3 regions of the Bradyrhizobium sp. USDA 3256 genome follow, and region 3 is predicted to be linked to each of the others. Evidence: predicted binding sites of a transcription regulator. Region 3 holds the regulator's gene; each other region holds the start of a gene.

What was found. Region 3 encodes LexA, which represses DNA repair genes until DNA is damaged. Its sites were predicted from a motif close to TGTTCNNNNTGTGTTCNG; they were not measured.
Region 1: the regulator LexA is predicted to act here: its motif matches at 1,936-1,953, upstream of ACVWY5_RS29900 (PA0069 family radical SAM protein).
Region 2: the regulator LexA is predicted to act here: its motif matches at 1,991-2,008, upstream of dinB (DNA polymerase IV).

What each region holds. Positions count from the first base shown of each region.
Region 1 covers NZ_JBSSAE010000002.1:5,916,156-5,920,363, reverse strand. Annotated here, with positions in the region: gene moaB (molybdenum cofactor biosynthesis protein B) at 1-54, shown strand, start outside; gene ACVWY5_RS29910 (helix-turn-helix domain-containing GNAT family N-acetyltransferase) at 254-1,195, opposite strand; gene ACVWY5_RS29905 (glycosyltransferase family protein) at 1,241-1,810, opposite strand; gene ACVWY5_RS29900 (PA0069 family radical SAM protein) at 1,975-3,141, shown strand; gene ACVWY5_RS29895 (VOC family protein) at 3,266-3,712, shown strand; gene ACVWY5_RS29890 (ribonuclease HII) at 3,807-4,208, shown strand, end outside.
Region 2 covers NZ_JBSSAE010000002.1:2,321,579-2,325,786, reverse strand. Annotated here, with positions in the region: gene pyk (pyruvate kinase) at 1-279, shown strand, start outside; gene ACVWY5_RS12390 (hypothetical protein) at 361-570, opposite strand; gene dinB (DNA polymerase IV) at 682-1,929, opposite strand; gene ACVWY5_RS12380 (hypothetical protein) at 2,304-2,570, shown strand; gene ACVWY5_RS12375 (hypothetical protein) at 2,808-3,926, shown strand; gene ACVWY5_RS12370 (tetratricopeptide repeat protein) at 3,986-4,208, opposite strand, start outside.
Region 3 covers NZ_JBSSAE010000002.1:3,474,812-3,479,019, reverse strand. Annotated here, with positions in the region: gene ACVWY5_RS18055 (ComEC/Rec2 family competence protein) at 1-938, shown strand, start outside; gene ACVWY5_RS18050 (hypothetical protein) at 935-1,159, opposite strand; gene ACVWY5_RS18045 (hypothetical protein) at 1,305-1,733, opposite strand; gene lexA (transcriptional repressor LexA) at 1,990-2,694, opposite strand; gene ACVWY5_RS18035 (molybdopterin molybdotransferase MoeA) at 2,938-4,149, opposite strand; gene ACVWY5_RS18030 (HAD family hydrolase) at 4,169-4,208, opposite strand, start outside.

The sequences.
Region 1 (4,208 bases), 2.4 Mb from region 3:
CCGCGGCTGGATGAACATCTGCGCCGCCCGAAGGCGAAAGGCGCGAGCGCTTAGCCGCTGCTTTTTTGTCATCCCGACGCGCAATTGCGCATCTGAGGGCGTGTGAACCACGAACCCGAATCTCAAGGGTGAGCTTCCGTAGCCCGGATGGAGCGAAGCGAAATCCGCGGCAGTCTCTTCCGCGGCAGCACCGCTCCCGGATTGCGCTCGCTCCATCCCGGCTACGCAGTCCAGGCGCCTCGGCGCTGCGGATTCACAACTCCAGCTCCCAGGTCTCGCCGACCAGGTCGACGCCGAAGCTGTGGTGCTTTTCTTCCTTGACCCGCTCGAAGCCGGCGCGGGCGTAAATGCCGCGCGCGGCGACCAGGATGCTCTGGGTCCACAGTGTCATCTTCGTGTAGCCCTTCTCGCGCGCGACGCGGATGCATTGCTCGACCAGTGCGCGGCCGACGCCGAGTCCGCGCGCCTTTTCTTCCACCAGCAGCAGCCGCAGCTTGGCGACCCCGTCGCCGCCGTCCACCAGGAAGACCGAGCCGACCGGCTCGCCGTCGACCTCCGCGATCCAGCAATTCTCGCGGGCAGGATCGAACGATCGCAGAAACTGCGCGCAGATCTCGGCCACCAACGCCTCGTAGCTGATGTCCCAGCCATATTCCTCCGCGTAGGCTTGTCCCTGCCGCGAGACGACCCAGCCCATGTCGCCGACGCGATGGCTGCGCAGCAGGAAGCCGACCGGTTTCTCGGCCGGCGGCTCCAGCGATTGCTCGATCGTGCCCATCGCGCGCACCACCGCGGCGCGACGGTCGCTGTCCATCTGCTTCAATAGCGCCCCGACCTCGCTGCGCGAGCGGCGGTCGAGATCGGCGGCTGCGGTGCGGCCCTTGGCCGTGAGGGCCACCTCGTTGACGCGCTTGTCGGCCTTAGACGGCTTGCGCGTCACGATCTGGCGCCTTTGCAGCGCCGCCAGCGTGCGGCTGACGAAGCCGGCATCGAGGTCGAGATCGCGCACCAGATCGGTTGCGGTGCAATTTTCGCGATGCGCGAGCTCGTAGATGATCCGCGCTTCCTGCAGCATGAATGTCGAGTGCAACAGCTTCGGCTCGATGATGCCGAGCTTGCGGGTATAGAACCGGCTAAAGCCGCGGACAGCGGCGACCTGGCTCTCGAGCGTGGTGTCATGGGAATTTGATTTCATCAAATATATTATTTGACGGAATCAAATAATCCGCAAGCGCTTTGTTCAGGCTACCATGATCCGGCTGCGCAGCATGGTGCGGGAGGAGCGGCCGAGCCGGCGCAGCAGGCGCGCCTCGGAGCGGCGGGCGTCCGGCCGGTAGCCGCCGATCCGCTCGTAATGCTCGCGCGCGATCAGGAGCCCTTGTTCAGCCGAGGGGCCGGTGATCATCCGGGCGACGAATTTGAGGCCGTCGCGCAGGCCCGGGTCGGTGTAGGGCGCGCGGGCGTAGCGGAAGATGCCGGCGCGGTCCTTGCCGCTCGCCGCCACCATCTGGATGAACTGCGTGGTTTCCTCGATCCAGCCGGCATCGAGCACCGCGCCCGGATGCAGGAACATCAGCCAGGGCGACCGCGCCTGCCGCGCGCCTGCCGCAAGCGCCGCGGCGCGCGTGCCCTCGAAGCGCAGGAAGCGGCAGCCGGCGACGTCGGCGACGCGCTCCATCACGTCGCTGTTGCTTCGGTCGACCAGCAGCACTTCGCGGATGACGCCCGCGGCCGCGCCCGGCACCAGCGCCGCCAACGTTGCGACCGCGGTGCGCTCGACGCCGTCGGTTGGAATGATCACGCTCAGCATGATTTTGAGGCTTCGATGGCTCAAACGGTGGAGAAACTCCGGCCGTGTTATCACCTTGTCATATTCAAAGCAGCCTGTTCGCGTGCAGAATTATGTAGCAACGTTCTGTGGAATTTCTCAGTTCATGTTCTTGATTTGTTCTAGCGCTGTGTTAGCTTCAAAGCATGAGCCGAGCATCCTCTCATGCCCTCAAGCACCCGCCGGTAACGGCGCCCTCCGATAACCCGGCGGGTGCACCTTCCCCCTTTCCCGAGCTTGCGGTCGCGATCGAGCGCGAGCGGCGGCGCGGCCGCGGCGCGCAGTCCAACGCCAGCGGCCGCTACGAGGCCGAGGCCCGCGTTGCCTTCGACGACGGCTGGCAGAGCCTCGAGGACCTGCCGCCGTTCACGACCAGCGTGGCGCTCGACACCTCGCGCAAGGTGATCACCCGCAACGACTCGCCCGACATCGGCTTCGACCGTTCGATCAATCCGTATCGCGGCTGCGAGCATGGCTGCGTCTATTGCTTCGCGCGGCCGACCCACGCCTATCTCGGCCTGTCGCCGGGGCTGGATTTCGAATCCAAGCTGTTCGCCAAGCCGGACGCACCCGCGCTGCTCGAGAAGGAGCTGGCGGCACCGGACTACGAGGCGCGGATGATCGCGATCGGCACCAACACCGATCCCTACCAGCCGATCGAGCGCGACCGGAAGATCATGCGCGGCCTCCTCGAGGTGCTGGAGCGCGCCGGCCATCCGGTCGGCATTGTCACCAAGTCGGCGCTGGTGACCCGCGACGTCGACATCCTGTCGCGGATGGCCAAGCGCAATCTCGCCAAGGTCGCGCTCTCGGTGACGACGCTCGACCCGAAGCTTGCCCGCACCATGGAGCCGCGCGCCTCGACCCCGCCGAAGCGGCTCGAGGCGATCAGGCGGCTCGCGGATGCCGGCATCCCTACCACGGTGATGGTCGCACCCGTGATCCCGGCGCTGAACGACTCCGAGATCGAGCGCATCCTCGATGCCGCCGCGCATGCCGGCGCCAGGGAGGCGAGCTACGTGCTGCTGCGCCTGCCGCTAGAGGTGCGCGATCTGTTCCGCGAATGGCTGATGGCGAACTATCCCGACCGCTACCGTCACGTCTTCACGCTGATCCGCGACATGCGCGGCGGCCGCGACTACGACTCGCAATGGGGCACGCGGATGAAGGGCACCGGCCCGATGGCCTGGATGATCGGCCGCCGCTTCGAGATCGCCTGCGAAAAGCTCGGCCTCAACAAGCGGCGCACCAAGCTGACCACCGATCACTTCGCCAAGCCGAAGCGTAACGGACAGCAGCTCAGCCTGTTCTAGGTTAAGACCCGTAGCCCGGATGAAGCGCAGCGAAATCCGGGGCTCTTCGACTCCTGGCTGAAGCTTTCCCGGATTGCGCTTCGCTCCATCCGGGCTACGAACATAACAATGAGTGAGTGCAAACATGAGCAACACCCCGACCGCACGCTTCACCGTCCTCACGCTCGGCGTCAGCGACATGCGCGCCAGCATCGGCTTTTATGAATCGCTTGGCTTCACCAGGAAGATGCGCGCGACCGGCGAGGAGGTCGCCTTCTTCGAGACCGGCGGCACCGTGCTCGGCCTGTTCCCGTGGCATCTGCTCGCCGCCGATGCCGGGCTGCCGGATCAGCCACGGCCGTTAGCGTTCCGCGGCGTCGCGATCGCTTGGAACTGCAACGACGACGCCGAGGTCGATCGTGTGATGGCGTTCGCGCTGTCGAAAGGCGCCAGGCTGCTGAAGCCCGCGCAGCCCACCAGCTATGGCGGCTATTGCGGCTATTTCGGCGATCCCGACGGCCACGCCTGGGAAGTGGTGCGCGCGCCGGGCTTTGAGGTTCGCGACGACCGCCGGGTGTCAATTCCCGATTAGAGCGCCGATCCCGATTGGAGCGGCGGATTGAATAACGGGGAAGGGCGCCAGGTTCCCGGTTGCGCCACGGGCCGGGCTTGATCACCATCCCGGTATGATTCGGGACAAGTCCAGCGGCACGTCCAAGACCGCGTCGAAGAAGAAACCGGCCAAGCCGGACAAGCGCGTCATCGTGGTGACGCGGCCGAGCTTTCGGCGCGAGCGCGCGCTGATCAAGCGCGGTGTCTGGCCGGTTGCCGGCTGCGACGAGGCCGGGCGCGGGCCGCTGGCGGGTCCGGTGGTCGCCGCCGCCGTGGTGCTGGACCCAAATCGGATTCCCAAGGGGCTCGATGATTCGAAGCGGCTGACCGTCGAGCGCCGCGAGGAACTGTTCGAGGAAATCTGCGCGACAGCAGCGTTCTCGGTCGCGGTGGCGTCACGGGCGCGGATCGACCGCGACAACATCCTGCGCGCCTCGCTGTGGGCGCTCGCGCGCGCCGTGCATGCGCTGCCGGAA
Region 2 (4,208 bases), 1.2 Mb from region 3:
GGTACCACGGCGGCACGCGTCGCGCGCAAGCGGCCGAGCCGCCCGATCCTCGCCATCACCCCAAGCCGCGAAGTGTCCCGCCGCCTGTGCCTGCTTTGGGGCGCTCACAGCGTGCTTTCCGACGACGTTCAGAGCTATGAGGAGATGGTCGAGCGCGCAACTACATTCGCGCATGCAGAGCAGTTTGCATCAAGCCGCGATCTGCTGGTTGTGGTCGCCGGCATTCCCTTTGGACAAGCGGGAACAACCAACAATCTACGGGTCGTATCGCTGCCCTGAGAGAACCGGCGGCCTGAGCGATTGCATCAACACTGCGCCGTGCGGCAAGATGAACGCGACGGTCGCGCGCCTCCCGATCGCCTAGGCCAACATCGAGATGATCGACTGAAGCTGATCGGATGCCGACGTCACGAGCCCGTCGAACGATGTCTGGCCGTGAGCCGCAGCTCGCAGGATGCATTCCGCAACAGCGGCCTTGAGACCGAACACGGATTGATCCGCCGGCACGCTTGCCATGACCGCATCCAACGCATCGCGCATCGTCTGGATCAGTTCGGCGCTGTACTTCATGGCTATCCTCCGCAGGCTCAAAATAGGCCGGCCGTACGGGGTCGCCACTCACAAGCGCGCGATTCCAAATTGCCTTTTCGTAATGCAGTGACAGCCGTGTGAACTGGTGAGCTAGAGATCTCTCTCGGCAAGCTTGCGAAACGCGTCGGGCACCGAATGAACCGCCTCCAGCGCCGCCGAACCATATCCGATCGCCTCCCAGCCAAAGCGATCGCGGATCCTGTCGATCGCACGGTCCGCCGCCCAGCGGGCCATCCCTGTCGGACTTCCAGGCCGAAGCGCTTCGTCCTCCAGTCCGAGTGGAAGCTCCAATGCAAGATCCCAATGCTCCTCGAGATGCGACACCGAGATCGCCAGCAGCGAGATGATCTTCTCGCCGGGATGGTCGGCAAGAGCAGCGCGCACGAGATTCTCGGCGAGCCGGGCCAGGACGATGGTCGTGCACACCGGCGCATCGAGCGTCATCGAGCGTGTCACCGACTTCAGGTCGGCGAAGCGGACGCGCACCGTCACGGTTCGTCCAGGCCGTGACTTCGCCCGAAGCCGCGTGGCGACGCGGTCGGCGAGATGAAGCAGCGTAGGCCGGATGACTTGCTCGATCGCAGGCTTTCGGCCAAGTGCAGATTGTGCTCCTGCCGATCGCGCGCGCCGGTGTGGCTTGAGCTGTCGCGGATCGCGATTCCAGGCCAGCGCGGCGAGTTTCTCGCCCGCTGCCGGACCGAGCAAGTGCGTCAGCGACCGTTCCGACAATTTGGCGAGCTGACCGATCGTCGCGACGCCGATCGCGTCCAACCGGGTCCTGGTGACCGGCCCTACCCCCCACATCAACTCAACCGGCAGTTCGTGAAGGAAGCTCAGCTCGGCGTCGGGATCAACGACGACAAGTCCGTCGGGCTTTGCGACCTGCGAGGCGATCTTCGCCAGATGCTTGGTGCGGGCGACGCCGACCGAGATCGGAAGGCCGAGCTCGCTGCGCACGCGCCACCGGATCGACGCGGCTATTTCGGCAGGCGTTCCGAACAGGTGAGTGCAGCCGGCAACATCCGCGAACGCCTCGTCGATCGAAATTCGCTCGACCAGCGGCGTGAAGTCGCCGATCACCTTGATGGCCGCATCACCCAGGCGCTGGTAATCGCTGAAATGGCCGCCGACGAAAACAAGTTGCGGGCACAGTTGGCGCGCTTCCCGTCCCGACATGCCGCCATGCACTCCGAAGGCCTTGGCCTCATAGGACGCCGCAAGCACAACCCCGCCTCCGACGGCGATCGGCTTGCCGCGCAGCGACGGCTCGAGCAGTTGCTCGACCGATGCGTAGAATGCATCGAGGTCCGCATGAAGGATGGTGGCTGCGGCTGCCATCTCGACCCGTTCATCCCTGACCTGACCGAAGCCGCCCGTCCCCGGACGTGGAAATTGCCGATAGAACAAAATAGGAACACTCTGAAGTCGAGTCAATCCAGCACGTCATTGTGGCCGACGGCGCCGCGAACGACGCCAGGTGGTCAACGCGCGTTGCCACGCTGCGCGCTTGCCGCGCGAGGGGGTCTGCCGGCGCTTGCTTCAGCCGGCTTCGCCCGATCGCCCCCCGATCTCGGTCCGCGGGAGATCGAGTGGAGAGTTGCTGCGAGGCATCAATGCGAGGCACGTCGGCGGAGGGTTCGAGATACCGCACCGGCTCACTCATCAGCCGGCTGACTTTGCCGCGCAGGGCTTTTTCGGGTAGATATTTTGCAATGACCGACCAATCCCATCAGGTGGACTTCCAAGCTGCGGCCCACCTTTACAAATGGCCTTCTCTCAACAACTCCAGGCGAGAGGATCGCGCGCCCTATATGGTCGTCAACGGAACGCTCGACCAATGCATTCGGGATTTCATGGGCAAGCCCGAGAAGACGCGACATCTTTACGAGATCCGGACCAAGTCGCAGCCTCCCCTCGTCCCCGACGTGCTGTCACCCGAGCATGTGATCGAGCTCTCCAGGCTTCGCGAGTTTCTCTGAGGCGCGCAGCGAACGCGATCCCGACGCGTGTCGTTTGCGGACCGACTTATCCATCTGTCGTAGGTCTGGTGCCGGATTGTTTGCCCCTTGGCGAGCCGGTACACTTGCTTGACTCCCTGACCGACCGACGTCCGCGCCGGCATGATTGATCCGCTTCGACCCCGCTGAGGCTCGCACGTCGCCTGCATGGGAGCGCAACGGCGGCACGGCCAGCTGAGGAGCATCGCGAGGCGCCGCATGAAGTTCAATCTGGCGATCTTGAGTGTGCTGGCCGCAAGGCCCGGGCAGCGGATCGCGATCGACGAGGTCAGCCGCGAGGTCAAGCGCATGATCGCGGCCGGCGATGAAGCCACGCAGTCGAAGCGGCCGTCCGAGCTTGGCGACGCCGACGTCTTCCAATCGGGATGGGCATCGATCAACGATGCGGGCCTGCAGATCACCGATTCGGGGCTCTCGCTGTGGCGCTCGCTTGAAGCCGCCCGCATCGAACAAGGACTCGATCAGCAGGAAACGGAGCGATTGGACGCCGCTGCGGCCGACACGCGCCATTACGTTGCGGATACCGCGATCGACCGCCCCGACGACGTCGATCTCGAGCTCCCCGGCATGACGCGCGAGGACCGCGACGATCGCCAGCCATCCGCCGCGCGCCATTCGGCTGCTGCTCCCGCCATCCCCTCGGCGCACTCTCCGATCGTCCCTGCGCCTGCATTCGGCGCCTTTCAAGAGGCGAACCGCATGGTGGCTGCGCGGCTGTCCGGTCTGGTCAGCTTCCTCGGCACGATCAAGCCGAAATTCGCCGCCGCGCGGCGACGGCGATCCGCGGAGGATGTCCCGGATCGTCGAGGCGGATTGACGGGGCTGGCGGTGGCGTGCCTCAGCCTGATCGCGGTCGTCGCTTGCGTTGCCGCCGCGATTGCACTTGGTCAGCTCTCTTCGCTGAAGTCAGACATCGCCGCGTTGCGACGGGAGATCGCGCCGCTGAGGGAACGCCTCACCAGACTCGAACTGGTCGAAGTCGCAAAACGCGATGCCGCCCAGCAGGAAGATGCGCGAGACAAGGCCGAGGCGGAAAAGAAGCTGCCTGACGGCGCAGGCGAACAGGCCGCGCTCAGCCTCTCGCGTGAAGAGATTCAGTTGATCAGGGAATACATCAAGGCAGCGCCTTCGGCCGGCGCAGCCGTCGCGCCGATCAACGTCGGCGATCCCATCACCGGCGGAATGATTCCGCTGCCTTCATCGCTGACGGAGAAGCTGCCGCGTCTTGTCGGCGCGAGATTTGCAACCCGTAACGGCGCCATCATCATCAGCACACGAAACAGCCGCCGCATCGATGCCGTGCTGATGCCGAACTAGCAAAACGCGCCAAGCGGCCCGCGCCTGGCTCTGCCGAAACGACGGGTTGAGCGGCGTGATCAGGGCTGATTGTTCGGCGGCCTTTCGATGAACTTCCGGCTACCGTTGAGAAGCTCGAGGTTGTTGGCGATGACAGGGTTGCCAGGATCGAGCGAATACGCCTTCTCGAACTTCCGCCGCGCGCCGCTCAGATTGCCGCGCAGCATCAGGGAATAGCCTTGATCGTTGAGGATCTGGACGGTCTCGCCGCCAAGCCGGATCGCCTGCGCATAGGCCTGATCG
Region 3 (4,208 bases):
TGATGCTGGCCTCGCTGGTGGCGGGGCTGGCGACGACGCCCTATGCCGCGTTCCATTTCCATCGCGTGACGCCCTACGGGCTGCTCGCCAACCTCGCGGCGATGCCTGTCGTCTCGGCGGTCGTGATGCCGGCCGGCCTGCTCGGGCTCGTCGCCATGCCGTTCGGCTTCGATGGACTGTTCTGGGCGATCATGGGTCTCGGCATCGACTGGATGATCCTGGTGACGCAATGGGTCGCCGCACTCCCGGGTGCGGTCGGCCGCATGGCGGCGTTCGGCATCGGGCCGCTGATCGCAGCGAGTGCCGGCATCATCCTGCTCGGGCTGCTGCGCACGCCGCTGCGCTGGTCGGGCGCGGTGCTGCTGCTGGTGGCCTCGGTCTGGGCGCTCAGGGTGCCGCAACCGGACGTGCTGGTGTCGGGCGACGGCCGCAACGTCGCGGTGCGTGGCGGTGACGGACGGCTGCATCTGATGCACAGCGCCAAGGATGCATTTTTGGTCAAGGAGTGGCTGGCGGCGGACGCCGACGCGCGCACCGCCACCGATGCGTCGCTCGGCGAGGGCGTCTCCTGCGATGCCGGCGGCTGCGTGACCCAGGGACCCGGCGGCGCCTTCGTCGCGCTGGCGACCCGGCCGGAGGCGCTGGCGGACGACTGCGAGCGCGCAGCCCTGATCGTGACGGCGCGGCCGGCGCCGCAGGGCTGCGCGGCATCGGTGATCGATGCCGAGCGGCTGCGCCGCCACGGCGCGCTGGTGCTGCGACGGATCAGGGACGGCTACGCCGTCGATGCAGTCAAGCCCGGCGGGATCGACCGGCCGTGGTCGCCGGCGGTTCCCGGCGACGGCGAGAGCGAGACGACGCTACGCGCGCCCGCCGCCGCGCCGCGGCCTGCGGTGGATGCGACGCCGGCTGAGACCGATCTGCAGGGCGATGATTAGCTGTGGTCTGGCGAGGGGCCGCTTGGCAGCTCGAACAGGCCGAGATGATATTCGTCGGAGTCGGGGGCGTCGGGCTTCTTGACGAGAGTAAAGGAAGCCTCGGGAAATTGCTCCCAGACTTTCAGGTCGTCGGCCGTTACCGTCAGCCAACCGAACCGGAACAGGTAGCGGCCCGGTTCCGTGACGCGTCCAGCCTTTTGCCATGTGACCTTATCGACCACCGCGCACGTCCTCCGTGCCCGATGATGCGCCAAGGCGCCGGCCGACGCAAATCTCCTTCTGCGCCCCGGAAGCGGGAGTCCGGGGTCGCCCGAAATTGCTTAGGTCATTCGCCGCCGAACAGCTCATTCCGCGGCGACGATGCGCTCAACCCAAAAACAGCGTTGCGAATGCGGAGGGCCGCCGCTCCACAACCTTCGGCTTCTGCTCGACCGGCGGATGCAGCGCCGGCAATTGCAGCACGCTGACGCGCTGTCCCTCGACCAGCTGGGTCACCAGCACATGGCTGCCGTCGGGGAATTCGACCGCGTCATGATGCCGATCGGGCACGTCGGGCTCGACTTCGTTGAACACGCCGACGCGATAGTTCAGCGTCTTGGTCCAGATCCAGCGGCTGTCGTAGCGAACGTTCTCGGCGAAAGCGAGCTCGGTGCCCGGCAGCATGCAGACCGCGACAGTGGGATCGTTCTCCGAGGCAAAGCCGCGGGTCGACGTGCCGCGGAACGTCGTCGTGATCAGCGTCTCTCCGACAATGGCGGGGCGCGATGCCACGGCGTGCAGACTATAGTCACACATCGGATGGCTCCTCATTTCGAGGTAGCGACCCGTGCCTCTCCTTGAGGCATTAGGGCCTCTACCAGAGTGGACGATAGCGAACGAGCGTCTGCTCGTTTCTGGGCGATTGTACGACTGGTCCGAGATCGCTCCGATCACAAACACGCGACGCTGCGCGAGAGGTATCGGAGCGCATCGGGCAGGCCGTACGCTACACTATCATGCAAGGAACGATCCGACGTGTTGCTCGTTCCCGGCCGCCGCAAGTATTTGCAATTCAGTATTTGCGATAAAGGCCGATCAGCTTGCCCTGGATGCGGACCCGGTTCGGCGGCAGGATGCGCACTTCATAGGCGGTGTTGGCCGGCTCGAGCGCGATCGATGCGCCGCGGCGGCGGAAGCGCTTCAGGGTGGCTTCCTCCTCGTCGATCAGCGCCACCACGATGTCGCCGGTATTGGCGACGTCGTTGCGCTGGATCAGCGCCATGTCGCCGTCGAGGATGCCGGCATCGACCATCGAGTCGCCGCGCACCTCGAGCGCATAGTGCTCGCCGGCGCCGAGCATGTCGGGCGGCACGCTGATGGTGTGGCTGCGGGTCTGCAGCGCCTCGATCGGCGTACCGGCGGCGATCCGGCCCATCACGGGGACCGCGACTGGACGGTTGCCGTCGTCCTCGGCAATCGGCGGCGTGCTGGCGCGCCGGCCGAGGGTGCCTTCGATGACACTGGGCGTGAAGCCGCGGCGACCGTTGCCGGCGCCGGCCGAGAGTTCGGGCAGCTTGATGACCTCGATGGCGCGGGCGCGGTTCGGCAGGCGGCGGATGAAGCCGCGCTCCTCCAGCGCAGTGATCAGGCGGTGGATACCGGACTTCGAGCGCAGGTCGAGCGCATCCTTCATCTCGTCGAAGGAGGGCGGTACGCCGGCCTCTTTCAAACGTTCATTGATGAAACGCAGTAGTTCGTACTGTTTGCGCGTGAGCATCTCGAGTATTCCCCCGGTTGATAGCGTCGTTCGATTCCGAGACTCTTCTGGTGGGGCCTGCAGGCCGGGCCTGACCTCAGGAGCATGTGCTCAATGCACCTGCTTCCACGCGGCTTCCCGATTGTAGACACCAGTACTCGAAACAAATCATGAACGGACACTATATGTTCGATATGTGTTCCGCAACCACTTAATTTCCGGTGAACGTGTCGGGCAACGCACAATCGGCGGGGCGCGAAAACCCTATTCGGGCAGTGTCAGAATTTCGCATTCGCTGCCTTTGACGGCAGCCGCCGCAAACGGCGGACGCACGAGAAGCGCCCGTGCCGCAGCGAGATTCCCGAGCAGCGACGAGTCCTGCTGCGTCACCGGGGTTGCGACCAGCGTGCCGTCCTCGCGCGCTTCGAGACGCGCACGCAGATAGTCCTCGCGCTGGTCGTTGGCGGCGAGGTCGCGGCCGAGCAGGGCGCTTGCGCGGCGATGATGAATCACTTTCCGGCCGCTCAGCGCCCGAATCAACGGCACCAGGAACAGGAAGGCGCAGACATAGGACGACACCGGATTGCCGGGCAGGCCGATCACCCGCATCGCGCCGAGCCGGCCGTGCATCATCGGCTTGCCGGGCCGCATCGCAATCCGCCAGAACGCCATCTCGACGCCCTCGGCTTCCAGCGACCGCTTGACGAGATCGTGGTCGCCGACCGAGGCGCCGCCTGTCGTGATGAGGATATCGGCGCCGGCCTCGCGTGCCCGGCGGATGCCGGCCGTGGTCGCCTCCACCGTGTCGGCGGCAACGCCGAGGTCGACGGTCTCGGCGCCTTCGGCGCGCGCCAGCGCCCGCAGCGCGTAGCCGTTGGAATAGACGATCTGGCCGGGACCGGGCTGCGAGCCCGGCATCACCAGCTCGTCGCCGGTCGCCAGCACCGCGACCTTCGGGCGGCGGCGCACCGTCAGTTCCGGATAGTTCATGGCGGCCGCCAGCGACAGCGCGCGGTCGGACAGGCGGCTGCCGCCGGCGAGCAGCACCTCGCCCTCACGGAAGTCGACCCCGGCCTGGCGGATGTGCCGCCCGACGCTGGCGGCCTCCGAGATCGTGATGTGGTCGCCGTCGACGGCGGTGTCTTCCTGGATGATCACGGCGTCGGCGCCGCTCGGGATCACGCCGCCGGTGAAGATCCGCACCGCCTCGCCGGCGCCGACCGTCCGCTCGAACGGCCGGCCGGCGGCGACTTCGCCGATCACCTTGAGCCGGGCCTTTAGATCGGCCGCATCGGCGGCGCGCACCGCATAGCCGTCCATCGCCGACATCGGCTGCGGCGGCTGGGTGCGCAGCGCCGCGAGGTCGTGCGCAAGCGTGCGGTGGTAGGCGGCATCGAGCGCGACCATCTCCTCCGGCAGCGGTTCGGCGCCGGCGAGGACGGCGGACAGGGCATCGGCAACCGGCATCAGGGCCACGCTCAGAGCTCCTCAATTCCTAATGTTCAATACCAAGTGCGGTCAAAGCCCTTGCCACG